One region of the Desulfonatronum sp. SC1 genome, then DNA from elsewhere that is predicted to be linked to it. Evidence: riboswitches for the same ligand, from Rfam matches in the RefSeq annotation. Region 1 holds a riboswitch; each other region holds the start of a gene.
The links. A riboswitch is a leader RNA that binds a small molecule or an ion and turns the genes downstream of it on or off. The one in region 1 is predicted to bind cobalamin.
Positions count from the first base shown of each region.

Region 2: another riboswitch for cobalamin. It lies ahead of C6366_RS06270 (anaerobic ribonucleoside-triphosphate reductase activating protein); the one in region 1 lies ahead of C6366_RS14465 (sirohydrochlorin cobaltochelatase).
Region 3: another riboswitch for cobalamin. It lies ahead of C6366_RS10810 (TonB-dependent siderophore receptor); the one in region 1 lies ahead of C6366_RS14465 (sirohydrochlorin cobaltochelatase).

Region 1 is NZ_PZKN01000029.1:17,942-22,618, reverse strand. It holds gene C6366_RS14470 (putative metalloprotease CJM1_0395 family protein) at 1-419, shown strand, start outside; cobalamin riboswitch at 481-629, shown strand; gene C6366_RS14465 (sirohydrochlorin cobaltochelatase) at 1,069-2,067, shown strand; gene cbiM (cobalt transporter CbiM) at 2,054-2,686, shown strand; gene C6366_RS14455 (hypothetical protein) at 2,680-3,330, shown strand; gene C6366_RS14450 (energy-coupling factor transporter transmembrane protein EcfT) at 3,339-4,127, shown strand; gene C6366_RS14445 (energy-coupling factor ABC transporter ATP-binding protein) at 4,127-4,677, shown strand, end outside.
Region 2 is NZ_PZKN01000008.1:85,599-90,275, reverse strand. It holds gene C6366_RS06275 (hypothetical protein) at 30-557, shown strand; cobalamin riboswitch at 795-983, shown strand; gene C6366_RS06270 (anaerobic ribonucleoside-triphosphate reductase activating protein) at 1,041-1,703, shown strand; gene C6366_RS06265 (ribonucleoside triphosphate reductase) at 1,697-3,772, shown strand; gene C6366_RS06260 (DNA polymerase IV) at 3,850-4,677, opposite strand, start outside.
Region 3 is NZ_PZKN01000018.1:2,039-6,715, forward strand. It holds gene C6366_RS10795 (DUF2149 domain-containing protein) at 1-167, opposite strand, end outside; gene C6366_RS10800 (MotA/TolQ/ExbB proton channel family protein) at 164-754, opposite strand; gene C6366_RS10805 (DUF2162 family putative transporter) at 751-1,470, opposite strand; gene C6366_RS10810 (TonB-dependent siderophore receptor) at 1,473-3,491, opposite strand; cobalamin riboswitch at 3,749-3,936, opposite strand; gene C6366_RS10815 (DUF6290 family protein) at 4,554-4,677, shown strand, end outside.

The DNA.
Region 1 (4,677 bases):
GTCCGGACGGACGGCAATACGCCGTGGGCGGGGAAGTGAGCATCGACACCTCTCCTGTCCCCGGAAACCCGGAACAGACCGAACAGAAAGCCCAGACCATCCGCCGGGCCGCCCTGGCCCCGGCCAGCCCTTCGGCCCAAGACGTCAAGGTGGCGACCAGCGCGGCCCAGATGGAGGCCGAAGCCCGGATGGAACGCATTCAGAACGAGCAGGAAGAGCGCCAGGCTGCAGGCGACGATCACCAACCCGCGGCCCGTGCTCAAGACCAGGCCGCGTCCGATCATCCCGGATTCTTCAGCCGAACGCCGGACTTCACCGTTCCCACGCAATCGTCAGCAATCGCCCCCGCTCCTTTCCACCTCGCCGCGAGTATTCAGGCCTACCGCAACCAACTGGCCATGACCGGCCTCTCAAGCTGACCTCGCCTCACAACCGATCTCCCATCCATCGCCCGTTTGACTCCTGCCCCCATCCCGGATACGAGGTCCGAAACATGCTGGTTCTCCGTTATGGAGACGAAGAGGGAATCCGGTGCGATACCGGAGCGGACCCGCCGCTGTAACCCCAGCTCCCCCTAACTGTTGAAAAAGTCTTTATCCAGCAGTCCGTTCAAAAACCCCAAGTGCAAGGAGCAAAAAAAGCTACCGGACACGTCCTGTGTCCGGCCCTCACGGGCTGTGGCTTCGCCACATTTTCGATTTGCCGTCCTGGCAATCGAATCAAGGTCGAAGCGTATTTACCCATACGTGAGAGTTTGAACTTTTTGCAGCGACGCAGCAATTGGGAGTTTTTCAACGGACTGCTAAGTTTCGGGGAGAAGCGAAGCGTTCTTGAAGACGCCACTGTCCATGCTCGGCAAAACACGCCGAACGGGGATGGGAAGGCGGAACGACTTCCTGGGGAAGCCAGAAGACCTACCGGCATCAGGCCCCAAGGCAACGGGTGTTTTGCCGCTTCAGGGGATGTCCCGCCAGTGCCCTGATGTTCCCGGCCCGACGCGCCGACAACCCAGCCTCCCAAGCACGCCGAACACTCGTTTCCCGTCCCGTTCTTTTCCGGAGGGAATCGATGCAGACCGATACGCACCCACATGGCCGACACCGTCACGGCCTCGCCTTTGACCATCACGACCACCACCCCAAATGCGGGCACGGCCATGATCATGGCCATGAGCACGACCACGATCATCATCACCATGGCCCCGAAGCTCCTCCCGGCCCCAAGCGTCCGGGCATTCTGCTGGTCGCCTTCGGCACAACGGTGGTCCCAGCCCGCCAAGCCTACGACCAGTTCGAAGTCCAGGTCCGCGCCCGGTATCCGGGCATTCCCCTAGCCTGGGGATTCACCGCGCACAAGGTCCGGCGCAAGCTGGCCGACCAGGGCCTGCCCCACGACTGCGTGGCCGTGGCCCTGAGCCGGATGCACGACCAGGGCGTGACCCACTTGACCGTCCAGTCTTTGCACACCATTCCCGGCGTGGAATACTTCTGGACCGAAAACCTGGCCAAGGCCTACGAGCACCCGCGCAAGGGATTCATCCAGGTCGCCCTGGGCGCGCCGCTCCTGAAAGACCCGGAGGATCTGCGCCGGGTCGCGGACTGCTTGCCGGGGTTCATTCCCCGGGAGCGCCGACCCGACGAAGCCGTGATCCTGGCCGGACACGGCACCTATCACGACGGCCAGCAACGCTATCTGGACTTGCAGTCCCAATTTCAGGACCGCGACCCGCTGCTGCACACGGCCCTGCTCATGGGCGAGCCGGGCCTTGCGGCCATTATCGCCCAGCTTCAGGAACAACGGGTTTCCACGGTCTGGCTGCTGCCCTTCATGGCCGTTTGCGGCCATCACGTCCAAAAGGACATGTTCGGAGACCGACCCACTTCCTGGAGCAACCGGCTGCGCACGGCCGGATTCGAGGTCCGGGAACACGCCGCCGGAACCATCGAATCTCCCTGCTTCCGGTCCATCTGGCTGGACCATCTGGACACGGCCATGGACAGCCTTGGGCTGACCGAACCAACCGCCGCCCAACCCAACCACGGAGGCGTCGGCCATGCACATCACTGAAGGCGTTCTCTCCGCACCGGTCCTGGCTCTGGGCGCTGCCGTCACGATCCCCGGATTGTGGCTTGGTCTGCGCCGACTGGACGAGGATCGGCTGGTCCTGGCCGCGGCCATGGCCGCGGTCTTTTTCATCGGCTCCCTGATCCACGTCCCCCTGGGCCCCGGCAGCGTTCATCTCTTGCTCAACGGCCTGGCCGGCCTGCTGCTGGGCTGGATCGCCTTTCCGGTTATCTTCGTGGGGCTGTTGCTTCAGGCCCTGCTCTTCCAGTTCGGCGGCCTGCTGGTCCTGGGCGTGAACACGGCGTCCGTGGCCCTGCCCGCCGTGCTCTGCGGCCTCGTTCTTCGCCCATTACTGGCCCAAGGCGGCAAACCGGCTCTCGTGGCCGGGCTGCTGGCGGGATCGGGCGCGGTGCTGGGCACGGCCCTGCTGGCTGGAACGGCCCTGGCCATGACCGACCAAGGGTTCCTGGCCGCGGCCAAACTGGTGGTCCTGGCCCACCTGCCGGTGGCCGCCATCGAGGGCGCGGTGGCCGTGTTCGTGGTCGGCTTCCTGGGCCAGACCCGGCCGGATCTGCTGACCTGCTCCCTTCCGCCCGCCACGGCAGGAGAGTCGCCATGCTGAATCCCGCTCCACTCCGCCTTGGGCTTCTCGCCCTGCTGCTGGTTTGCTTCTCGGCACCCTGCTGGACCGCCACGGCCCATGCCCACCGCCTGCTGATCATGGCCTGGATCCAGGGAGACCGGCTGATGGTGGAGACCGCCTTCGGCACGGGCCAGATCGGCGCGAACATGACCATCACCGTCCAGGACGCCGTCACCGGCGACGTGCTCCTTTCCGGTGCCACGGACGCCCAGGGGCTTTACGAAGCCCCTCTTCCGGCCATTGCCCTGGAACGCCGCGCCCCTCTGCTGGTCCAGGCCACGGACGGGGCCGGCCACCTGGCCGAACAAACCATTGCCCCCGACGAACTCCCCGCACTTGCCGCACCTTCGTCGGCCTCACCCTCTCCCCCAGAGATCCCAGACCTCCCATCCTTCCCAGACCAACACATGGACCAAACCCGGCTTTCCCCGCTGCTCCAACAGGCCGTCGCCGAAGCCGTGCGCCAGGAAATCGCCCCCCTGCGCCGGGAAATCCTGGCCTTGAGCCAACGCGGCCCGGGCATCCCGGAGATCGTCGGGGGCATCGGCTGGATCGTCGGTCTGGCCGGTCTGGGCGCGTTGCTGCTGCGCCGAAAAACGGAAACCAACACCCCTCCCCGGTGACTGGCGATATGCTCGACGAACTCCTCGGCCCTCAAGGCTCCCTGAGCCGAAACGTCGGCCCATTGCACCACGGCGCAAGCCCGCTGCACCAGATGGACGCCCGGATCAAGATCCTGACCTCCGCGGTCTGCCTGATCGCGATCTCAGCGGTCCAGGGTCACGGAGCCGGGTTGGCGGCACTGCTCTTCGGGCTGGGGCTGACCCGTCTGGCCGGGCTGCCCCTGGGTCGCGTGGCCGTAAGGCTTATCCCGGCCAACATCTTTTTTCTCGGTCTGGCCCTGGTTCTCGGCCTGACCTATCCCGGCCCGGCCCTTGCCGCCGTCTCCTGGCTCAGCCAGGACGGCCTGACCCTGGCCCTGCGGATCAGCCTCAAAGGCAACGCCCTGCTCCTGGTCTTCATCGCCCTGCTCTGCACCTCGTCCGTGCCCGCCTTGGCCCAGGCGATGCGCCGCTTGAGGCTGGGCCGTAAATTGTCGCTGCTCCTGGCGCTGACCTTTCGCCAGCTCTTTCTGGTGGCCGAGGAATTTCAGCGCCTGCACCGGGCCGCCCTGGCCCGCGGTTTCGTCCCCCAGTGCTCCCGGCATACCTACCGGACCATTGCCGTCCTTTTCGGACAGACCTTGCTCCGGAGTCTGGCCCGGGCTGAACGGATCCGCGGAGCCATGCTCCTGCGGGGCTTCAACGGTCGCTTTCGTACCCTGGACAACGGCTCCTGGACCGCGTCCCAAGCGGTCCTGGCATCCGCGCTCTGCATCCCTCCGGTGCTGATTACCTTGCACGACCGGTTGATCTGGTGATGACCCAAAAGACGACCCCGCCCCTGCTGGCCCTGCGGGAGGCCTTGGTGGCCCACGGCCCTTCGGCTCCACCAATTCTGGAAGACTTCCATCTCTCCCTGCATTCGGAAGAGCGCGTCGGCCTGGTCGGCCCCGTGGGCAGCGGCAAAACCACCCTCCTGCTCACTCTGGTCGGCCTGATCCCGCTTCGCCAAGGCTCCCTGCTTTTCCAAGACCGTCCCGTGCGGACCAAAGCGGACCTCGCGGCCCTGCGCCGCGGCGTTGGTCTTGTTTTTCAGAACCCCGACGACCAGCTCTTTTCCCCCACTGTCCTGGAAGACGTGGCCTTCGGGCCGCTGAACCTGGGCCGATCTCCAGCCGAGGCCAGGGCTGAATCCCTGGCCATCCTGGACCAACTGAACCTGTCCCACCTCGCCCATCGCCAGCCCCACACCTTGTCCGGCGGCCAGAAACGCCTGGTCAGTCTGGCCACGGTCCTGGTCATGCAGCCCCAAGTCCTGCTCCTGGACGAACCCACCAACGACCTGGACGCCCGCTCCCGGGACATGGT
Region 2 (4,677 bases), on a different contig from region 1:
CCGTCTCGAAGACCAAAGGAGATCCGATCATGCGCCGAAAACGCTTTTCCCTGGCTCTTGTCCTGTTCGCGCTCCTGGCCGTCGGCTGTTCCTATTCCAGTGTCGGCCACTTGCAGCGCCAGCCTTGGATATTGAACGCGGAACAACAATTGGAGATGCGTTTCTGGCGATTTTCCTACGTAGCGGAATCCTTTGGCGGGCAGTACAGAGTCAAGGGGCGGGCGATGCCCAAGACAGAGAGCCTCCCCGCCGATCTGGGGTGGATCGAGGACTTGTGGCTGGCCGCCTACCTGAGCGATGATCAAGGGCGGGTGTTGGCCCAGGATTTACGAGTTTACTCCAGCCTCCCACTGGACCCCGAGCAAGGCGTGTCCTTTACCTTCACCCTGCGTCCGGACCGACTCAACCGCACGGCCTCCCTCCAGATCACCTTCGGTTACAATATGACCCTTGCTCCGCATGAGCACTACATGGTTCAGGAAGCCCCGGAAAAAAGGCACTCCGGGGAGCGCAGCGCGGTGTTCTTCGCCCATGAGGGAGCCTTGACCAGAATCTGAGCCATCGGCTGCCTACGACTGATTGCTGGAATTTGGCCGATTTCACGGATAAGCGGGAGACCGCGCGGCAACCCTCCACCTCCTCGCGCCCTCTCCTCTCCAAACCCGCCCATCCGGGACAATTCCGCAAATCAGTGGTCCAGACCGCGGCAATGAGCATCCGAACTGGACATCGTCACGGATTCTTTTTAAGTACATCGCACGCATGGTTGAACGCGTTCCCAGCGAACGACCATGCCACGTCTCCTTGCTTCAGGTCGCCACATGGCGCCAAGAGGGAACCCGGTTCGATTCCGGGACGGTCCCGCCGCTGTAAGTCCCATTCAACCCGACTGGCTCCGCATGGCCACTGGAACCGTGTTCCGGGAAGGCCCGCCAAAACCGGGGGGACGAGTCAGAAGACCTGCCTGAAGCGCATTTGTCGCGGGATACGCGGATGTCCTTGTGGCCGTTCCCCGGGGCTTTTCAGCCTCATCGCGGACTATGCGGAACCACCCTACCCCCTGGTCCAGGCTGCGCGGCCTGGAGCCGATGAGTTTGTGCGACTGGCCGGGTCGCGTCTGCGCCGTGCTGTTTCTTGGCGGCTGCGACCTGCGCTGCCCCACGTGCCACAACTTCCATCTGGCCTGGAATTCCGAAGACGATCCCTGCCTCTCTCGCGACCACGCGCTCGGCTTTCTCGACCAGCGAGCCCCCTGGCTGGACGGCCTCGTGGTCACCGGCGGAGAGCCGGCTTTGTCCGCGGATCTTCCGGAATGGCTCGCCGAGTTGCGGGGTCGGCTCGACTTACCCGTCAAGCTGGATACCAACGGCATGCATCCCGACGTCGTGGAGCGGATTTTGGACATCCAAGCCGCGGACCTGGTGGCCGTGGACGTCAAAGGGCCATGGTCCAAGTATCCCACGTTGACCGGCAACAAAATCACTGCCCGCGAAGCCAAGGCCACCCTGGGCCGAATTTTTAAGTTGGCTGAGCGCCATCCAGAACGTTTTCTGTTCCGAACCACCCTGGTCCCTCTGTTGACGCCCGAAGACCTCCTTGAAACCCGGTCTCTCCCTCCCTCCGGGTTTCCCTTGCAAACCCAACCTTTTCGCCAGCCACCGCGCCCTTTCCAGGGCCATCATCGTAAGGAGAAATCATGCTGACCCACATCTGCAAACGTGACGGACGAACCGAAACCTGGGCCGTGGACCGAATCGCCGCAGCCGTTCTCAAGGCATTGAAGTCCTGCGGAATTCAAGACGCGCTCTTGGCCGACCGCTTGGCTCGCAAGGTAGAGGAACGCCTGACCGAAGCCGGCCTGACAGTTCCGGACCAGGAGCAGGTGCAGGATCAGGTCGAGGCAGTTCTGATGCAGTCCCGCCTGTTCGACGTGGCCAAGCGCTACATCCTGTACCGGGAGAAACGCCGCCAGATCCGCGAGCAAAAGGCCGCGTTCCTGGACATCATGGAAACCATTGACGCCTACGTGAACAAGTCCGACTGGCGTGTGGCTGAAAACGCCAATATGTCCCATTCCTTCCAGGGCTTGATGCTGCACCTCTCCGGCACGGTCCAGGCCCGATACGCCCTGGAAAAATATCCCTTGGAAGTGCGGCAGGCCCATGAGCACGGCTACCTGCACATCCACGACCTGTCCTTCGGCCTGGCCGGATACTGCGCTGGATGGAGTCTGCGGGATCTGCTCCTGGAAGGTTTCAACCTGGAAGGCCGCTCCTCCTCCGGTCCTCCCAAACACTTCGACTCCGCGCTGGGGCAGATGGTCAACTTCCTGGGTACCCTGCAAAACGAATGGGCCGGGGCCCAGGCCTTCAACAACGTGGACACCTATCTCGCGCCCTTCATCCGTCACGACGAACTGGACTACCGCCAGGTCCGCCAAGCCATTCAGAAGTTCGTCTTCAACCTGAACACCACATCCCGCTGGGGCGGGCAGAGCCCGTTCACCAATTTGAGCTTCGACCTGGTTCCACCCAAACACCTGGAAACCGAAGCAGTGATCATCGGCGGCAGGCTCCACGACAGCCAGACCTACGCGGACTTCGGCCCGGAGATGGAGATGATCAACCGGGCCTTTCTGGAAGTCATGCTTCAAGGCGACTACCACGGCCGTATTTTTTCCTTTCCCATTCCGACCTACAACGTGACCGAAGACTTTCCCTGGGAGACCGAGGTGGGCGAGCTGCTGCTCCAGCTTACGGCCAAATATGGAGTTCCGTACTTTCAGAACTTCATCAATTCGGACTTCAAGCCCGAGGATGTCCGCTCCATGTGCTGCCGACTGCAGATGGACCTGCGCGAGCTGCGCAAGAAGGTCGGGGGGTTGTTCGGCGCCGGGGACCTGACCGGCTCCATAGGAGTGGCCACCCTGAACCTGCCCAAGCTGGCCTTTCTGGCCCACGACGAGACCGACTATCTGGATTTGGTCACGGAATACGCCGAACTGGCCCGGGACAGCCTGGAATTCAAGCGCAAGCTGATCAACGACAACCTGGAACGGGGCATGTTTCCCTTCACCCGGCGCTACCTGAAGAACGCCTACCGGGGCCATTTCTCCACCATCGGCGTGGTGGGCGGTCACGAGGCCTGCCAGAATCTGCTGGGCAAAGGCATCGAAACCCCGGCCGGGATCCGGCTGATGCGAACCACCCTGCTCCACCTCCAGGACCTGACCCGACGCTTCCAGGAGGAAACCGGCAACCTCTACAACCTGGAGGCCACCCCGGCCGAAGGCGTGAGCTATCGACTGGCCAAGCTGGACAAGACGCTCTACGCCGGGATCAAGGCCTCGGGCAACGGCGTGCCGTACTACACCAATTCCACGGCCCTGCCCGTGGACCTGGGGCTGGACGTCTTCGCGGCCCTGGAGCATCAGGACCAGTTGCAGACCCTATACACCGGCGGAACGGTCTTCCATACCTTCCTGGGCGAGGCAGTGGCCGACCCCCAATCCTTGCGGGCCTTTCTGGTCAAGGCCATGAGCCGGACCAAGCTGCCCTACATCTCCATCACCCCGACGTTTTCCGTGTGCAAGGACCACGGATACCTGCGGGGCGAGCATCCGGAGTGCCCGGAATGCGGCAATCCGGCGGAAGTCTACACCCGGGTCGTGGGCTACTATCGCCCGGTCCAACGCTGGAACCAGGGCAAACAGTCCGAATACGCCCAGCGTCGGGTTTTCGCCGGACTGGGAGGTGAATGCGCCGCGAGCTGAGATTCACGGTGAAGGCATGATATGGTTGCCGCCAACTCGATCCAAAAGCGACCGTTTCTCTCCGGGGACGGTCGCTACTACGACTTCCGAAAACCAAAGATGCGTCCCCGGACCAAAGACCCCGGACCGAACTTCTCCCGGATCGCGTCCAGGGTCGCGTCAAGGGTTTTGTCCTGGTCGGTCTCGTTTTCGGGAAAAAGAGAAAGCTGTCGCCTTGCGTTGGAAAAATTGGACACGCTCAGCCCGATCAGCCGGACTTTTCGGGGAAGCGGCTCCGCGTCCAGCAGTTCGGCGGCGGTTTGGAAGATCATCCGCGTGGACGCGGTGGGCTCCCGCAGGGTTTTTCCCCGCGAGATCGCCATGAAGTCGCTGAACTTGATCTTCAGCGTCACGGTACGTCCGGCATGCCCGTCCCGGCGCAACCGCCGTCCTACCCGCTCGGCCTGATCCAGAAGCCAGCGCTTGAATTCTTCCCGGTCTTCGCAGTCCTCGGCAAAGGTGTTTTCCGCCCCTTCGCTTTTGGCCTCGCAGTCCGGGATCACCGGCCTGGGATCAATCCCCCTGGCCCTGGCATAGAGGACCTCTCCCCACTTTCCGAACCGCTCACGCCAGAATCGTTCCGGATACCCCGTGACATCGCCGACCCGACGCACTCCGAGCAGCGTGAGCTTCTTCAGAGTTTGCCGCCCGACGCCTGGAATCTTGGAGACGGGCAGGACGTTGAGAAAAGCCGCTACGTCGTCCGGAGCGAGAATGAACAGACCGTCCGGCTTATTCTGGTCCGAGGCGATCTTGGCCAAAAACTTGACTGGAGCCATGCCCACGGAACAGGTCAAACCGGTTTCCGCGGCCACGGCTTGCTTCAACGCCGCCCCCAACCGCTCCGGCGGTCCGAAGACGCGTTC
Region 3 (4,677 bases), on a different contig from region 1:
TGTGAGTCCTGTTGCAGCAGATCTTCCAGACGATAGGCGCCAAAGATGGCCAGCAGCAGCCCGACGATAAAGACCAGACCCAGGTCAAAGAGATTGGCCACCCCGGCCATGGGGTCGTTGTCGGACAGACCGGCGCCTCGCTTCTGGTGGCGCTGAAGATATTTCATGATCGTTCCTCCCGCATGGCCACTTCGCAGAGCAGTTCCATATTTTTTACATCCTCTTCCACCCAGCGGCGCTGGATGGTGAAGAAGAAATAGCTGAGCAGCCCCAGGGCCATGCCCACCACCGTGGTGGTAAAGGCGATGACCAGATCCCCGGACAAACGGGTCAGATCGCCTTGGCCCAGGGCCGCCAGACCGGTACCCAGAGGAATAAGGGTACCCATCAGACCCAGTCCCGGCCCGATGCGGATCAGCATCTTGAGCCGGTCCAGCGAGCGCCACATTCCGTGCTCGGTGTCACGCAGCAGGTTGAGAACCGCGATCTCCGCCCCGGGCGTCTGCCGCACTTGATCAAATGCCTGGCCAAAAGCACGAACCGGGGCGGAAAAGCCGTTAAAGTGCAGGGCCGTCAATGATTCGATGGCGTTGGCAGGGGTGGACAGCCGCCTGCGAGCCAGCCACAGGCCGAAGAACTGGCCGCTGTAGGTCAGCAGCCAGACCGTAATGAGGCTGAGCAGCAGCAGCACCGGCAACAGCAGCGACGAGGAGACAAGATAGATAAACGATGCCAGCAGGGCGACGATGTTCATATATATCTCCGTAGTGATTGGATTAAACCAAAGCCAAAGGCCAGGGCCATGGCGGCCAGCAGCAGGAGCAGACGGGAGTCGGCAAGCACAACCATGTTGCTACTGATCCGGTAGATCCGTTCCAGGTCGCCGAACTGGGGCACGATGGCAATGGTTAGCAGGAAGTAGAGGGCGGCCAGCACCATGACCAGGCCCAGCCCATGGCCGCCGACCTTCTGGTTCAGGAGGAAGAAGAGCAGCCCGCTGCCCAGGCTGACCAGTACAAAACCGCCGGCAAGCCAGGCCATGAGCCAGGGATTGCCGGGCAGGAGATTGTGGAGAAAGGCCATGGTAAAAAGGATCACCGCAAAGCAGACCGGACAGGGCAGGGCCAGCAGCAGCCAGCCTCGGCTGGCTGCTGCTGGCTGGTCGCTTTGTTTTTGCAGCAGCACCACGCCCCAGAGCAGCAGCAGGGCGGCGAGCAGAAAATGGAGGAGCATGCCGCCCGCGGCAAGGGTCATGACCATTTGCAGGTGGGCCAGAAAATCAAAGTGAGCCACCATCAGCCAGGCCAGGGCAAAGAGCAGCAGGTAGCCGCCGTAAAAACCACCGACCACCAACAGGTTGCGCCGGAGACCGGCCTGCCGGCGCAGGCCGTGCCCCAGCCCGGCCCCGGCCTTGAAGGCAAAGACGCCCATGGTAAAAACAAGACCGAGGATGAGTGATTTGACCTCCATGGCTAAAACTCGTAGCGATAGGAGGCATAAAAGGCACGTCCGGGCTTGGGATAGCCTTTTTTCTCGTAATAATCCTTGTTAAAGAGATTATCCGCCCGCAAGGTGAGCCGGTGTTGAGAAAAGAAGGTGATGCCGACCACCAGATCCGCCACGGTAAAAGATGGATATTCCACCTCCGGATAGCCGGCAGCGTTCCAGTCGGTATCCTTCATCCGGCCCTGATTGCGAAAATGCAGCTTGGCGTCGAACATCCCGTCCTCGTACCGCACCCCGTAGTTTATCGTATGCCGGGCCACATTATGAATATCCCGCATGGTGCCGTCGGTTTGTTCCTCCCTGGCCTTGAGCATGTGGGTGGCGTTGATGAAGAATTCCAGGGAGCGTTCCCAAGCCAGGGGGGCGCCGATGTCGAAGGAAAGAATGGTTTCGATCCCCTCCATCTTCGCGCCCAGACTGTTTTGGTAGGTCGTGGTGGTGCCGGTTGTGACGCTGCTGATCCTGTCGTCAACATCGGTATGAAAATAGGTGAGATCCAGGTTCAAGCCCCACTGGGGCCGCACATAGCCAACGCCGAGATCGAAGGTGAGGGAGGATTCCGGATCAAGATCCGGGTTGCCCCGGGTCACCATGGTGATCCCACCGACCACGGTCTCCGCATAGCCCGCCAACTGGGCCGCGGAAGGCGGAACGAAGCCCTGGCCCAGGGTGGAGTGCAGCCTTACGCCGCCGTCAAATAGATAGTTCAGCCCGGCCCGCGGACTGACGGTGGAAAAGTCCTCCGAGTTCGGAGTGAAGTCGGTTTTGTATGGGGTCGTTTTGGTTTCCACCGTAAACGTATCGTAACGGCCGCCCAGGCTTGCGGTGAGCCGCTCATCCATGAGTTTCCAGATGGTTTCCAGATAGCCCGCCCAGTTTTCCCGGCCCTCGTTCGGGGACCAGGGAGCCTTTCTGGAACCGTCCTGATTATAACCGCGGCTCTCCACGGTGATATCCTGGTAATCAGCGCCGATGATGAAACGATGGCCTTGCCAGGAATACTCATTCTTAAGCTGAAAACCGAGCCAGTCGGTTTGCGAATCATAACCGCGAAACGGCTCAACCCGGACAGGCGCCCCGCCTGTGTAATGCTGGTAATTTTCCGAGGTTTCATTGGTCCGGTAGGCGGTAAAGGAGAGCCGGTTGTCTTTATTGAGATTGCCGGCCACGATAAAATCCAGGCCGTATCGGTCTATATCCTTATGCCCTGACTTCAGATCACCGTGAAAGATGTCGCCAGGGGTCTCAATGTCGCGGCCCTGGTAGAGATCACCGCTGAGATCAAAGCGCCACGTGTCATAAAAGGCTTTGCCGATGCGCAGGCCGCCGTTTTGCGTTTTATAGCTGGTGTTGGCCCTGGTCTCGCCATTACCCATCTTGAAATCATCGGCCTGCTCAAAACGCCGGGCGGAGAGGTCAAAATCAAAACCGTTGCCGACAGCCCCGCCCATAGCCGCCTTCTGGCTGTTGCTCTGAAAGGAGCCGAACCCGATCTCGGCCATCCCGGCGAGCTCGTCGCTGCTTTTTTTGGTGATGATGTTGACCACCCCACCCATGGCCTCACCGCCGTAGAGCGAAGAGGCCGGGCCTTTGAGCACCTCGATCCGTTCAATATTATCGACCGGAATGGTGGCGAGGTTGGTGGCCCCGGCCGGTCTGCCGTTGATCAGCACCAGGGAATGCTTGGTAATGCCGCTGAACTCCGGCCGGAAACCACGGATCCCGATCCCGGCAAGGGCGCCTGGATATTCAACGACCCCGATGGAACTGTTCTTTTTCAGTTGTTCCGTGAGGGTTTCACCGGAGGTTCGTTCAATCTCCCGGCTATCGATAACCTCCACCTTGGCCGGGATTGTCGTTATCTTCTCCTCGCCGCGGGTGGCGGTGACCACCACTTGCTCCAAGGTTACGGATTCTTCTCCGGCTAAGGCCGACACAGCAGGAAAAATGGTGAGTAAAAGGGGGAGACACAGCCGTTTTATCATGACCGTTCCTCCCTGAGACAATGGCGCATGCCAAACTGAAAGGCATTCCAGGCCGTTACCGCAAGCAGGGTGAGTTTACAGAGAATTCCTTCGCTTCCGACCATATCCCGTCCTCCTTTTCGGCGCTGCCCGGGCGACAGACGCCGGATCAGGTCCGGGCAAAAAAAATCCCCGGACCAATGAAAATTGATCCGGGGATTCCCTGTTTTTCCCACGAATATAACGATGAGCGATCCGCCCCTTGTCCACGGGGGCAGGCTCTATATAAGTTTGCAGACAGGTCTTCTGACTCCCGGATCAACCTCCTTTTGCGCCTTCCCAACCTTGATGAGGTCAGTGGCATATTCGCAAAATTCGTCCCCGGTCACAGCGGCGGGCCCGTCCCGGATTTACACCGGGTTCCCTATTAAGCTCGGTTAAGAGCATCTGAAACAGACAGGGCAAGTACCAAATGAGCAGTTCAATATCAAGAGGAAAGGTATACTGGTTTAGGGTGAAACAATAAAAAAAAATTCTGATGACGCCTTTATGCCGCCCTTACAGGGCTATTTTTGTTTTAACTTCATCTACCCAGGGCGTTGCCCTGGGCTATAATATGTCGCCCCGTTGGGGCTTCAGGCAAGCCCTGAAAGGGCGAACTACCGTAGCCCAGGGCAACGCCCTGGGTAAAACGCCCCCCAACAATAATAGCCCTGAAAGGGCGGCATAAAATGATGCAACGCGAGCCCAAAAACAGCGATGGCCCTCTTGGAACGCCAACAAATATAAATATTCAACCAAAAGCAGTATAACTACTCAGCACAGAGTAATGCCGTTGCCGGGGTCGGAGTCGGAATCGGGATTGAAAACGCTGGGATGCGTTCAGAATTATTCCTATTCCGATACCGACCCCGATCGCGATTGCTGGAGTAAGAGCGGACACAAAATGTGCTGAGTAGTTACGTGGGATTTTGAAAAGGCGGTGAGTGCTCGCTCGCGAGCCCAACATGGTACCTCCAAGCGGCGCGAACAGGATTGACTTTGTATTACAGATAATACATGTATTACCAAAAGGAGATGAGCATGCTCACCGTTCGACTTCCGGAAGAAATTGAATCCCGGCTCAACGATCTTGCCGATGCCACCAACAGGCCCAAAAGTTTTTACGTGCGTGAAGCCCTGAAGCGGTACCTTGAAGATATTGAGG